Regions from separate parts of the Eggerthella guodeyinii genome, predicted to be linked through region 2. Evidence: predicted binding sites of a transcription regulator. Region 2 holds the regulator's gene; the other holds the start of a gene.
What was found. Region 2 encodes LexA, which represses DNA repair genes until DNA is damaged. Its sites were predicted from a motif close to CNAACANNTGTTNG; they were not measured.
Positions count from the first base shown of each region.

Region 1: GS424_RS05900 (putative DNA modification/repair radical SAM protein) is a predicted target of LexA. The motif match lies at 4,156-4,169, and genes of this name have one in related genera.

Region 1 is NZ_CP063310.1:1,453,547-1,460,676, reverse strand. Features, by position in the region: gene GS424_RS05925 (MFS transporter) at 1-1,046, shown strand, start outside; gene GS424_RS05920 (hypothetical protein) at 1,187-1,429, shown strand; gene GS424_RS05915 (putative ABC transporter permease) at 1,519-2,730, shown strand; gene crcB (fluoride efflux transporter CrcB) at 2,772-3,167, opposite strand; gene GS424_RS05905 (hypothetical protein) at 3,452-3,871, opposite strand; gene GS424_RS05900 (putative DNA modification/repair radical SAM protein) at 4,187-5,635, shown strand; gene GS424_RS05895 (TIGR03915 family putative DNA repair protein) at 5,632-6,477, shown strand; gene GS424_RS05890 (radical SAM protein) at 6,495-7,130, opposite strand, start outside.
Region 2 is NZ_CP063310.1:2,047,961-2,055,090, forward strand. Features, by position in the region: gene miaB (tRNA (N6-isopentenyl adenosine(37)-C2)-methylthiotransferase MiaB) at 1-385, shown strand, start outside; gene miaA (tRNA (adenosine(37)-N6)-dimethylallyltransferase MiaA) at 366-1,346, shown strand; gene hflX (GTPase HflX) at 1,545-2,861, shown strand; gene GS424_RS08485 (signal peptidase II) at 2,848-3,399, shown strand; gene lexA (transcriptional repressor LexA) at 3,457-4,095, opposite strand; gene GS424_RS08495 (hypothetical protein) at 4,238-4,507, shown strand; gene GS424_RS08500 (ATP-binding cassette domain-containing protein) at 4,906-6,420, shown strand; gene nrdR (transcriptional regulator NrdR) at 6,527-6,973, shown strand; gene dut (dUTP diphosphatase) at 6,975-7,130, shown strand, end outside.

The DNA.
Region 1 (7,130 bases), 590 kb from region 2:
TGTCGCTGTCCATCTTCATGATGACGGGCGCAGCGTTCCTCATCGGCTGCCTGCCGTCGTACGAGACGGTGGGCCTGCTGTCCCCCATCCTGCTGCTGTGCCTGCGCAGCATCCAGGGGTTCTCGGCGGCCGGGGAGTACTCGGGCGCGGCGGTGTTCCTGGCCGAGTACGCGCCGGCGAACCACCGCGGCAAGTACTGCTCGCTCGTGCCCGCGTCCACCGCGGCCGGCCTGCTGGCGGGCTCCACCGCGGCGCTCGTCATCAAGCTGCTGCTGCCCGAGGCCGACGTGGTCTCCTGGGGCTGGCGCATCCCGTTTCTGCTGGCCGGCCCCCTCGGGCTCGTGGCGCACTACATCCGCACGAAGCTCGAGGACTCGCCCACCTACCAGGAGATGACCTCGGCGGCCGACCCGGCCAAGGAGGCGCCGCACCCCACGCGCCTCGTGTTCAAGAAGTACAAGAAGCGCCTCGTGGCCAGCATCGCGGCCACCATGGTGAACTCGGTGGGCTTCTACCTCGTGCTCACCTACCTGCCCACGTACCTGACCAGCTACACGTCGATGGAGGCCTCGGCGGCGCAGCTGGCCACCGACATCGCGCTGGTCACGTACATCTTCATCATCTTCGGAGCCGGGAAGGTGTCGGACATCGTGGGCCGCAAGAAGATGCTGCTGGGCTCGTGCGCGGCGTTCATCGTGCTCAGCATCCCCGCGTTCATGATGCTGGGGACGGCCCAGCTGCCCATCGTCATCGCGGCCGAGCTCATCATGTGCGTGACGCTGTCGTTCAACGACGCGAACATCGCCTGCTACCAGGCCGAGATGTTCCCCACCGAGGTGCGCTACACCGGCGCGGCGCTCGGCTCGAACATCGCCTACGTGGTGTTCGGCGGCACGGCCTCGATGGTGGCCACCGCGCTCATCGACGCCACGGGCAACGGCCTCATGCCCGCGTACTACATGATGGGCATCTGCCTCGTGGCCGGCATCGTGCTGCTGTTCACGGCGCACGAGTACGCCGGCGTCAAGCTGAACGACATCGAGTAGGACGCGGAAGGGGCGCTCGGCGCGTGCCGGGCGCCCCTTCCCTAACGCACCGCCATCCCTTGCGCTACAACTCGGAGCGGCCTCTGGCGCGCCGCCCGCCCGCATGGTTTGCTGCGGTCATGGCCTTTCGGAAGACATACGTGGAAGTGACGGCGCGCATCGACGTGGACGGGCGCCTCACGCCGCTCGCCATCGTGTGGCGCGACGGGCGCACGTTCGCCGTCGACCGCGTGCACGAGGCCATCCGGCGCGCGTCGCAGCGCGTGGGCGGCACGGGCGTCCGCTACCTCGTGTCGGTGAACGGCCACGAGAAGTACCTCTTCTACGAAGGCCCCCGCTGGTTCGTCGAGGAGATCGCCCCCGACGAGCCCCGCGCCACCTAGCGCCCTTCGTCGCAGTCGCCGCCGTACGCTTCCGCTCTTCCGCTATACTGGTGGGCGACCGTACGAAGCGCCAACGAGGAGACCACCGCATGAGCAAGCACGACCGCGTCGAGGGCACCCTCGACCTCGACGAGAGCACGCCCCCGACCCATCGCAAGATCCCCCTGCCGCTCAAGGTGTTCGGCATCCTGTGCATCGTCAGCGGCGCGGCCATCGTGCCGGTGCTCGTGCTGCTCATCGTCGGGATGGTCATCGCGTTCCAGCAGGGCATGATCACCGGCGAGCTGTCCACGGCCACGCTCGTCATCTTCATCGCCGACGCCGTGCTCATGACGGTGCTGGCCACCATGTTCGTCATCCTCGGCATCCGCCTGCTGCGCGACAAGCGCCGCCGCACGGCGCAGATCGCCGAGGTCATGATCGTCATCCTCATCCTGGTCATCCTCTGCGACATGATGCTCTCCGGCCTCACGCCCGACCTCATCCCCTACGGCGTGGTGCTCGTCGTGCTCATCGCCCTGTCGAGCTACGTGGACCCGTCGCTGGCCGACGAGCGCGAGCTGCAGCGCAAGCTGCGCGACATGGAGACGCGCGAGGCTGCCGAGGACGGCACGCTCGGCCGCGACGAGACCGGCAAGGGCTTCATCGCGCTCAACTTCTTCAACCTGTTCTGGATCTTCGTCGTGTGCTGCGTGCTGGGGCTCATGATCGAGACGGCGTACCACTTCCTCGTGGTGAACCCGGGCCACTACCAGGATCGCGCGGGCCTGCTGTTCGGGCCGTTCTCGCCCATCTACGGCTTCGGCGCCGTGCTCATGACCGTGGCGCTCAACCGCTTCCACGACAAGAACGTCATCCTCATCTTCCTGGTGAGCGCCGTCATCGGAGGCGCGTTCGAGTACCTCACCAGCTGGTTCATGCAGTTCGCCTTCGGCATCGTGGCCTGGGACTACACGGGCACGTTCCTGTCCATCGACGGGCGCACGAACGGCATGTTCATGGCCATGTGGGGCGTGCTGGGCGTGGTGTGGATCAAGCTCCTGCTGCCGTGGATGCTCAAGCTGGTGAACCTCATCCCGTGGAACTGGCGCTACGCGGTGACCACCGTGTGCGCCGTGCTCATGATCGTCGACGGCGGCATGACGCTGCTGTCGCTCGACTGCTGGTACCAGCGCGAGGCGGGCAACCCGCCCGAGACGGCCGTGGCCCAGTTCTTCGCCGACCACTTCGACAACCAGTACATGGAAGAGCGGTTCCAAAGCATGTCGATCGACCCGAGCAACGCCACCCGCGCGAGCTAGGCGGGAGAAGCGGCGCGATCGCGATCGGAGGGAGTCCGCGCCTACGCCTCAGCCGAGCCCGTGAGCGCCGCGCGCACGCCGCGCACCATGAGCCGCCCGAGCGCGACGCCGGCGAGGCACACGAGGACGCTGCCGCAGGCGTACAGCGCGCCCGTGGCGTACTTGCCGCGCTCCAGCAGCGTGAGCGTTTCGAGCGAGAACGCCGAGAACGTGGTGAAGCCGCCGCACACGCCCGTCTTGAGGAACAGCACGGCGTTGTCGGACATGCCGGGCCACACCGTGGCGGCCTCGAACACCGCGCCGATGAGCACCGCGCCCGCGAAGTTGATGATGAACGTCATGAGCGGAAAGTCGCCCTCGACCGGCACGAGGCCCAAAAGATAGCGGCCCACCGACCCGATGAAGCCTCCCATTCCCACGCACAGCACCGCCAACATCGCCCGCTCCTTCGCTCGCCTTCCCACGTCGTGCGGGCATCAGTATACTCCAGGCGCGCCGAAAACGGGTCGCGCGGCGCGCAGAGGGGCGGGGATGGGATGGGGATGAGGGCGCGAGGCGGAGCGGGCGAGGGAGCGGGCATCGCGGCACCGATCGCCCGCGGCCCGAGCCGCCGCCCCGCGCGAAAAAAGAGGCTCCCCGGATCGTATCCGGGGAGCCTCCGAACCGAGCCAAGCCGTGCGGCTCCGGCTCGATCTCAACCGCCGTGCGGCTTCGGCTTGGCCTACGCCTGCTTCTTGATGGAATGCGCCAGGAAGGTGCACACCGCGATGATGACGATGCTCACGAGCGACGTCCACTGGAACGCGCCCTGCATGATGTTCATGACGATGCCGACGATGCCCAGCACGAGGCCGATGATGCACAGCACGAAGAACAGCCCGATCTTGTGCGGGTTCTTGGCGCCGCGCAGGCCCAGCAGGCCGATGATCAGGTTGATCACGCCGCCGATGATGGTGCCGACGCCGAAGGCGAGCGCCGCGCTCGACATGCTCATGGGGCCGGAGCCCATGTCGATGGATTCGGCGGACATCCCGGGCACCGCCGACCCTGCCGCCATGAACGCACCCAGCAGGATGACGATGATAGCCCAGACGATCAGGATGATGGAGATGATTTTCAGCGTTTTCTGGGAACCGGACACGGTCGCCCCTCTCTGTCGATGATGCGAAGTCTGCCGCGCCTTCCCGCAACGCGGGAACGAGGGCGCGGCGGGCCTCCCACCGTACGAAACGTGCACCCCTGCGCACGCTGCGCGGAGCGTACCGCGCAGCTGAAAGTGTAGCGCTGCGGATGCGGCCGCCCCTATCTCCAACAAGCGATTCAACCACATTTTGAGGAACGGAGGGCGGCGCACGGCAGGTCCTCCCCGCGGTTTTCCCTTGACTTCGAACACTCGTTTGCGTAGTATACGAACATACATTCTCGCGAACATTTGATCTGACGAACGGATGAACGAATGGACCTCGTTGGCAAGCTCGAAATCCTCGCCGATGCCGCGAAATACGACGTGGCGTGCACGTCGTCGGGCATCGACCGCGACGCGCAGAAGGGCAAGCTGGGCAACACGCTAGCCGCCGGATGCTGCCACAGCTTCGCGGCCGACGGGCGCTGCATCACGCTGCTCAAGGTGCTCATGACGAACGTCTGCGTGTACGACTGCGCCTACTGCGTGAACCGCGTGTCGAACGAGGTGCCGCGCGCCGCGTTCAAGCCGCGCGAGCTGGCCGACCTCACCATCGCGTTCTACCGCCGCAACTACATCGAGGGCCTGTTCCTCAGCTCGGGCGTCATCCGCAACCCCGACTACACCACCGAGCTCATGATCCAGACGCTCTCCATCCTGCGCGAGGAGCACGGCTTCCGCGGCTACGTCCACGCGAAGGCGGTGCCCGGCACCTCGCCCGAGCTCGTGCAGCAGCTGGGCCATCTGGCCGACCGCATGAGCGTGAACATGGAGCTGCCCTCCCAGAAGAGCCTGCAGCTGCTCGCGCCCGAGAAGGACAAGCAGCGCATCATCGCGCCCATGCGCCAGATCCGCGACAACATCGCCGTGGATAAGGACACCCGCGCGCTCGTGCGCAAGCAGACCACCTACATGAAGCAGGTTCGCCCCAAGAAGAAGGAGCGGGCCTTCGTGCCCGCCGGCCAGTCCACGCAGATGATCGTGGGAGCCTCGCCCGAGAGCGACTTCCAGATCCTCAACCTGTCGGCGGCGCTGTACCGCACGCTGTCGCTCAAACGCGTGTTCTTCAGCGCCTACACGCCCGTGAACGACGACAAGCGCCTGCCCGGCACCGACGCCATCCAGCTCAACCGCGAGCACCGGCTCTACCAGGCCGACTGGCTGCTGCGCTTCTACCGCTTCGACGTGACCGAGATCATCGACGAGGACAACCCGTTCCTCGACCCCGACCTCGACCCGAAGGCGAACTGGGCCATCAACCACCTCGACTTCTTCCCGGTGGAGGTGAACACGGCCCCGCTCGAGGCGCTGCTGCGCGTGCCCGGCATCGGCGTGCGCGGCGCGAACCTCATCGTGCGCGCGCGACGCACCGCGTGCTTGCGCGAGCCGGAGCTGCGCCGTCTGGGCATCGCCTACAAGCGCGCCCGCTTCTTCATCACGTGCAGCGGCGGCTACGCGGGCCAGGGCGTCGACTTCTCCCGCGAGGGGCTGCGCGCGCAGCTGGCCGCGCCCATCAAGGGCGGCAACCACGGCCGTCGCGCCGACAAGACCACGCCGGGGCAGATGAGCCTGTTCGAGAGCGTCGAAACGCCCGAGAAGGCGCGCATCGCCGCCGGCGCGGGGCAGCGGGCGCTCGAGGCGGGGCCCGCCGCCGCGCCGGCGGCCGACGGGACGTACGGATGGCAGCGCGCCCTCGAGATGCCGGAAGCCGTGTGCGCATGAGCCGCGCGACCGCCGCCGACGATCCCCCGTTCGTCTCGGAAGAACCCCTCGTCGACGTCGCGTACGGCTACGACGGCACGCTCGAGGGGCTGCTGTCGGCCGTGTTCGAGGCGTACGCGCGCCGCGAGGACCCGCAGGACGTCGCGCCCGCCTCCGTGCTGCAGCCGCGCCTCGGCCAGACCGTGCGCATCGTCGAGACGGACGAGGAGCGCGCCGTGCGCGTGCGGCGCGGCCTGAGGAGCCGCTGCGGCGATGCCGTCTACGACGCCGTCAAGCACGCCTCGCTCAGCGACCAGCCCGACGCCGGCACCGTCGTCTACCGCTTCATCCGCTACGCGATGGCGCAGAACCGCCCGGGACGCGCGCGCCGCCGCGTGCTGAACGATCTCGCGCATCCCGCCGTCCAGCCGCTCCATCGCCTCGAGCGCTCCGTCCTGAACGAGCGCCACCGCATGCTGCAGTTCCTCCGCTTCGAGCATCTGGAGAACGGCGTCTGGTTCGCGCGCTGCAACCCCGCGGCCTCGGTCATCCCGCTGCTCATGGACTGGTTCAGCGGGCGCTTCAACACGCAGCCGTTCATCATCTTCGACGAGGCGCACAACGTCGCCGGCGTGTACGAGGGCCGCGACTGGTACCTCGTGGAGACGGAGCACGTCGACCTGCCCGACCGCGCGTCCGAGGAGCGCCTCATGCAGCAGGCGTGGAAGCGCTTCTACGACACCGTGGCCGTCGAGGCCCGTTACAACCCCGAGCTGCGCCGCCAGTTCATGCCCAAGCGCTTCTGGAAGAACCTCACCGAGATGCAGGAAGACCTCCCCGGCACCGAAATCTCCCCGCGGTAGCTCTGCGCCTCGCGGCGTCAGCTCCTCCGCGCCCCCGCCGGCCCTCGGACGCCGGTCAGGTCGAACGGGGGGATGAAGCTGTCCTCGGCGGCGCCGCCCTGCTGCCAGAAGTAGTCCTCCACGCCCAGCTCGTCGGCGTAGTCCAGCAGGCGCTCGTACTCCTCGTCGGAAACGCGCCCGGCGAGCTCGGGGCAGCGCCGCAGCGTCGCGGCCGCGTGAGCGTCGCCCGCGGCTGCGGCATCGGCGAGCACGGGCGTGTACTGGTTCATGAGCGACAGCAGCACCGCGTCGCCGAAGCGCTCGTGCACGAGGCGCACGACGCGCTTCGAGTCCTCGAGCGCGCCCGGCAGCATGAGATGGCGCACGATGACGCCGCCCGTCAGGCGCGGCGCGCCGTCCACCTCGTTGAACGCCGGCGCGCCCGCCTCCTCCACCATCGCCTCGAGCGCCGCGAGCGCCGCCGCGGGGTAGTCGGGCGCCTGCGAATAGCGGCGCGCCAGCGCGGCGTCGGCGTACTTGAAGTCCGTGAGGTACGCGTCCACGACGCCCGCGTTCGCCCGCACGGCGGCGACCGTCTCGTATCCCGACGTGTTCCACACGACGGGCAGCGCGAGCCCGCGGGCGCGCGCCCATGCCACGGCCGCGCGCGCCTC
Region 2 (7,130 bases):
GGTGGGCTACCATCAGGTGTTCACGTTCATCTACTCGAAGCGCGAGGGCACGCCGGCCGCGTCCATGGACGACGACACGCCGCGCGAGGTGATCCAGCAGCGCTTCGACCGCCTCGTGGACCTCGTGCAGGAGCGCGCGTTCGAGGCGAACCAGCGCGACCTGGGAAGCACGATCGACGTGCTGGTGGAGGGCGCTTCGAAGCGCGACGGGAGCCTGCTGGCGGGCAAGAGCCCGAAGAACCAGACCGTGCACGCCCCGGCGCCCGTGGACGTGCGTGCGGAGGACCTCGCGGGCAGCATCGTGCGCGTGCGGGTGGACGAGGCGAAGACGTGGTACCTCGCGGGCGAGGTCGTGGACGGGCGCGATGCGGCCCCGGAACGCTGATCCGGCCGCAGCGGGCGCGCCGTTCCCGTTGAGCGCCCCGGCGGTCTGCGTCGTCGGGCCCACCGCGTCCGGCAAGACCGATCTCGCGCAGGCGCTCGCCTTCGAGCTGGGCGGGGAAGTGGTCAGCGCCGACTCCATGCAGATCTACCGCGGCATGGACATCGGCACGGGCAAGCTGCCCGCGTCCGAGCGCCTCGTCCCGCATCACGGGTTCGACCTCGTCGACCCCGGCGAGCCCTTCTCCGCGGCGCTGTACCAGGAGTACGCGCGCGGCTGCTTCCGCGCCCTCGACGCCCGCGGCAAGCGCATCGTGCTGGCGGGCGGCACGGGCTTCTACGTGCGCGCGGCCGTCGACGCGTACGACTTCCCCGCGGGCGAGCAGGTGGGCAACCCCGTGCGCGACCGCTACCAGGCCGTGGCGCGCGAGCAGGGCGCCGAGGCGCTGTGGAAGCTGCTGGCCGCGCGCGATGCGGCGAGCGCGGATCTTATCCCGGCAGCCGACGTCAAGCGCGTCGTGCGCGCCTTCGAGCTGCTCGAGGAGGGCACGACCTACGCCGAGCAGCGCGCCCGGCTCGCGCAGCTCCCGCAGCTCGTGCCGGCCGTCTTCCTCGGCCTGGCCGTGGATCCCGACGCGCTGCGCGCGCGCATCGACGCGCGGGTGGACGCCATGGTGGAGGCGGGCCTCGTGGCCGAGGTGGAGGGGCTGCTGAGAAGCGGGTTCCGCGAAGGGGTCACAGCGCCTCAGGCCATCGGGTACAAGGAGATCGTCGACGCGCTCGACGGGCTCGTCTCCCTCGACGAGGCCGTCGAGCGGATCAAGCTGGCCACGCGGCGCTACGCGAAGCGCCAGCGCACGTGGTTTCGCAAGGACGCGCGCATCCGATGGCTCGACGCCACCGGGCGCGAGCTGCCGTCGCTCGTCGACGAGGCGCTCGGGCTGCTGGACGGCGGCGTTGCCTGACGGTTTCTCCGGACGGAAGGGCGCATGTGGTATGATACGGAGCCACAGGCAGGGTTCTGCCGTCGAACCGTTCAAGATCGGAGCACCTATCATGCAGACAGCACACGCGTTCCTCTAGCGGCCGCCGCCGCTTCCGACTGTCTCCGCGCGCCGACGCCGATGCCGGCGTGCTCGTCTTCGCATCGAAAGGTTGCATCCATGACGGAATACGAATCTGTTATCACGCGGGGCATGACCCCCGTCGCCGAAGAACGCCGCGAGCGCGCCGTGCTCGTCGGCGTTGACCGCCCCGGCTCCACCTGGCCCTTGGCGTCGTCGCTCGCCGAGCTCGAGCGCCTCGTGGACACGGCGGGCGCCGACGTGGTGGCCTCCACCACGCAGAAGCTCGACGCTCCCAACCCGCGCACGTTCGTGGGCACGGGCAAGGCCGACGAGGTGGCCGAGCTCGCGCGCGCCCACGCGGCCGATCTCGTGGTGTTCGACGACGAGCTGACGCCCTCGCAGCAGGCGAACCTCGAGAAGGCGATGGGCCGCGACGTGAAGGTCATCGACCGCACGGCGCTCATCCTCGATATCTTCGCCCTGCACGCCACCAGCAAAGAGGGGCGGCTGCAGGTGCGGCTCGCCCAGAACGAGTACCTGCTGCCGCGCCTGCGTGGCATGTGGGCCCACCTGGCCTCCAACCGCATGGGCGGCGGCGTGGGGTCGCGCTTCGGCGAAGGCGAGAGCCAGCTCGAGGTCGACCGCCGCATGGTGCGCAAGCGCATCACGTCCATCAAGCGCGAGCTCAAGCACCTGGCCGAGGTGCGCGCCGTCCAGCGCGAGAGCCGCTACGAGAGCGGCATGTTCAAGGTGGCGCTGGCCGGCTACACGAACGCCGGCAAGTCGAGCCTGCTCAACCGGCTGACGAATGCGGACGTGCTGGCGTACGACAAGCTGTTCGCCACGCTCGACTCGACCACGCGCAAGTTCGAGCTGCCCGAGGGCCGTGAGATCACCATCACCGACACGGTCGGATTCATCCAGAAGCTGCCGACGACGCTCATCGAGGCGTTCAAGTCGACGCTCGACGAGATCACGGGCGCCGACCTCGTGCTGCACGTGGTGGACGCGTCGTCGGACGAGTACGAGGCGCAGATCGCCGCCGTGGAGGACGTGCTCGGCCAGATCCAGGCGCAGGACCTGCTGCGCGTGCTCGTGTTCAACAAGTGCGACCTGCTCGACGAGGAGCATTTCGCGGCCCTCAAGGCGCGCCATCCGCAGGCGCAGTTCGCGTCGGCGGCGACAGGGGAGGGCGTGGGCGCGCTCGTCGACCACGTCGCCCGCGTCGCCTCGGCGCAGGACGAGCACCTCGACGTGCTGATCCCCTACAGCCGGGGCGACCTCGTCTCCATCGCGCACGAGCGCTGCCACATTCTCTCGGAGACGCACGAGGAGGCGGGCACGCGCATCGTCATGCTCGCGGGCCCTTCGTACGCCGGGCTGTTCAGGCCGTTCGTGCATGGCGGCGAGTAGGCCGTCCCCCTCGGGAGGGCGGCTGGCGCTCATCGGGTCGATCGCGCTCCTCGTGGCGGTCGACCAGGGCGTCAAGCTCGTCATCGCGCGGTGGGGGATGGGGTACAGCTTCTCCCTCGTCGGCGACGTCCTGCAGTACTATCCGACGGTCAACGAGAAGATGACCTGGGGCGGCAACTTCATCGAGGTGCTCAGCGTGCCGGCGGTGGCCATCGCCCTCAACGTGCTGGCCATCGCGCTGGCGCTCAGCGCGTACGCGTTCTACCGCGCGTCGGTGGAGAAGCCGGGCAAGGCGGCGGCCTTCGTGTTCGCCGTGGGCCTGGCCGGCTGCGTCTGCGGGCTCGTCGACCGCGTGTTCTGGGGCGGCAGCCTCGATTTCCTGCAGGTTCCCGGGGCGTTCGTGTTCGACGTGAAGGACTGCTACCTCAGCGTCTCGCTCGTCGTCTTCGTCGCGCTGGCGCTTGCGCACGGCGACGCGTTCGACCTCCGGGCGTACGGCTCGTACCTGGCATCCCGGTTGAGGCGCGACGCCAAATAGAAACGCCCCGTCGCTTCCATCGAGCGGCGGGGCGTTTCGTTGGTTCGGCGTGCGACGTTACAGGCGGCGGAAGACCGCGACCACCTTGCCGGCGATGGCGCAATCGGTGGTGATGATGGGGTCCATCGTGGAGTTCTCCGGCTGCAGGCGGATGTGGTCGCTTTCCTTGAAGAAGCGCTTCACCGTGGCGCCGTCGTCGATGATGGCCACGACGATGTCGCCGTTGTTCGCGACGGGCTGCTCCTTGACCACGACGTAGTCGCCGTCGTTGATGCCCGCTTCGATCATGCTCTCGCCGCGCACCGACAGCAAGAACGACGGGGCGTCGCCCACGATCTCGGTGGGAAGCGACAGGGTGTCGGTGATGTTCTCCTCGGCGAGGATGGGCGAGCCGGCCGCCACGTTGCCCACGAGGGGCACGCTCACGATGTTGCTGAAGCTGGGCGCGACGACGTTGGTGGCCAGCGCAGCGTCCTCGAGCGGATAGGTGAGCGCGATGGAGCGCGACTTGAGCGGGTCGCGCTTGATGAGGCCCTTTTCCTCGAGCGCCTTCAAGTGCACGTGCACGGTGGAGGGGGAGGAGAGGCCGAGGCTCTGGCATACCTCGCGCACGGTCGGGCCGTACCCTTTCTCCCGAATGCACTCCTCGATGCAGTCGAGCACCGCTTGCTGGCGCTTCGTCACTTTCTCGGCCATGGATCGTCCTTTCGTCGCCGCCCTATCTTCTACCGAACAAATGTATGAAATTTCTATTGACATGAACCTTTGTTCGACCTATTATATACGCGAACAAAGGTTCTACGCAAGAGCAGGAGGGCATAAAATGAAGAATTTTGAGATGAAATACCCCGTCGAGGGAACCTCGGCCCTTCAACCGAAGCTCGATTCGGCACCTGCTCGGCAGGCGCGCATTATCGCGTTTCCCGAGCGCGCGGCCCAAACCGGGCGCGGCGCGCATGCGGGGCGCGGCGATGCGTCGTTCGCGTCCGCCGTGCGCGCGGGCACGGCGCAAGGCGTGTCGTTCGGCCGCGTGCAGCGTTGGCAGGCGGTCGTCGGCGGGTGCGTGTTCGCGGCGCTCGCGTTCGCCAGCTTGTTCATGGGGCTGTAGCGCCCGTCGTTCTCCCACGGCCCGCAGCGGCCGTTCCATAACCCACAGATGCTGCGTTTCTGTGGCTGCGTAGCGCCTCCGCCACCCCGGAGGCGCGTCCATTCGGGGGTTTACGCATTCCGCCCGCCGTGGTAGACTCGGCCGAGCAGCAACCGTGCCGCGCCGCCGCACCCGCAGGCGAGCGCGCCTCGCGAAGGAGACAAGGAACATGAAGCGATAACGAAAGCCCTCTTTTCACCCCTTGCAGGTATCCATCAGCCGCATCGGGTGCGCTTTCGCCATCGTTCTCGACTCCGCCTCGCGCTTCATCCGCTTTCCCAAGCCGCTTGGCATTCCCTTCATCGGCATCGCTGAACGCTGCACCGAGCCGCCCGTGCGCCTCTCAGACGGAGGTCGCCATGTTCGTTACCGCCCATCATCTTTCCCATACCTACGAAGGTGCCGACGAGCCCGCGCTCGACGACGTCTCGCTCACGTTCTCGAACGGCTGGACGGGCATCGTCGGGCCGAACGGCGCCGGCAAGAGCACGCTCGCGCGCTGCGTGTGCGGCGCGCTCCCGCCCGATCGGGGGTCGGTGTCGCCCCGGACGCGCGGCACGATATGCGAGCAGTCCACCGCGCTGCCCCCTGCGACGCTCGAGGAGTTCGCCTGCGACTACGGCTCGACGGCCGTGAAACTGCGCGCGCTGCTGGAAATCGAGGACGAATGGCTGTGGCGCTACGATTCGCTGTCCCATGGCGAGCGCAAGCGCATCCAGATCGCCTGCGCGCTGGCCGCGGAGCCGCAGGTGCTCGCCCTCGACGAGCCGACGAACCACCTCGACGCGCCCACGCGTGCCCTCGTCGCGCAGGCGCTCGCCTCGTTCAAGGGCGTCGGGCTGCTCGTGTCGCACGATCGCACGCTGCTCGACGGTCTCGTGCAATCGTGCGTGTTCGTCGAGGCGGGACGGGCTGTCGCCATCCCGGGCACCTACACGCAGGCGCGCCGGGAGCTCGACCTGCGCCAGGAGACCGTGCGCACGGAGCGCCGCCAAGCCCGCGAGGAGCTTGCCCGCATCAGGAACGAGAGTGCGCGGCGCGACGGGGTCGCCGCCCGCGCGTCGGCCCGCCGTTCGGCGCGGCACCTCGACCGGCACGATCGCGACGGGCGGGCGAAGATCAAGCTCGCCGTCTATTCCGGGCAGGACGGCAAGGCGGGCAAGCTCTCGTCGCAGATGGACAAGCGCATCGAGGCCGTCGAGAAGCGTATCGAAGGCCTCGATGCCAAAAAGGAGGCCCGAGGCTCCCTGGAAACGGATGCCGCTCCCGCCGCCCGCAAGGTGCTCGCCCGCCTTCCCGCCGGCAGCATGCCGCTCGGCGCGGGACGCGCGCTGCACCATCCCGAGCTGTACCTGGGAAACGAGGACCGCATCGGACTCGTCGGCAGAAACGGAGCAGGGAAGTCCACCCTGCTCAGAGCCCTCCTGCGCCGGGTTACGCTGTCGGAGGGCGTCGCGCACCTTCCGCAGGAGGCAGACGACGGCGAGGTGCGCGCGCTGCTCGACGAGCTGCACGGGCTCTCGCCGGCCGAGCGCGGACGCGTGCTTTCTATCGTGGCGCGGCTCGAATCGCCGCCGTCGCGCGTGCTCGACGGGGAGGATCTGAGCCCGGGAGAGGTGCGCAAGCTCCTGATCGCGCGCAGCCTGCTCTCGTCGCCGCATCTCATCGTCATGGACGAGCCGACGAACCATCTGGATATCCGCTCGATCGAGGCCCTGCAGGACGTGCTCGGCGAATGCGCCTGCGCGCTTGTGCTCGTGTCGCATGACGAGCGGTTCCTCGACGCGCTCGTGGACGAGCGCTGGGTATTCGAGGTCGAACGGGCGAAAGGGGAGGTTGGGCTGGGGGATACGTATGTGCGCGCCGTTCGGTAGGGGTGGCGCGCACGGTTCGTGCAGGTTTTTTGCGCGAATCCGGTATGCCGATTGAACCACTATATATTGTATGTTAGGCTGAACCAAAATCGGCAAAGGAGCAAGTATGCGTTGTCCTTCCTGTGGCAATCCAGAGTCGAAAGTGGTCGACTCGAGGCCTTCCGAAGACGGCACGGCCATTCGCCGGCGCCGCGAATGCCTCGAATGCGGGCGTCGTTTCACCACGTACGAGCGCCTGGGCGACAATCCGCTCATCGTCATCAAAGCCGACGGCTCGTCGGAGGCCTACGATCGCCAGAAGCTCATGCGCGGGCTGCTCAACGCCGCCGCGAAGCGACCCATCGGGCCCGAGCAGATCGCCTCGCTCATCGACAGCATCGAGGCCGAGCTGCGCAACGCCTCGCGCAACGAGATCGGATCGAAGGATCTGGGCGACATGGTGCTCGTGCGCCTCGCCAAGCTCGACGACGTCGCCTACGTGCGCTTCGCGAGCGTGTACAAGGACTTCCGCAACGTCGAGGAGTTCGCCGCCGCATTGGAGGGATTGCGCTAACATGGAGCACGTATCGGTACCTTTGCAGCAGCTCGATGCCGAGCTGCCCGTTCCCGCGTACGCCTACGAGGGCGACGCCGGCGTGGATCTGCGCGCCACCTGCGACGACACGTTGAAGCCCTTCGAGCGCAAGCTCGTTCCGTGCGGCATCGCCGTG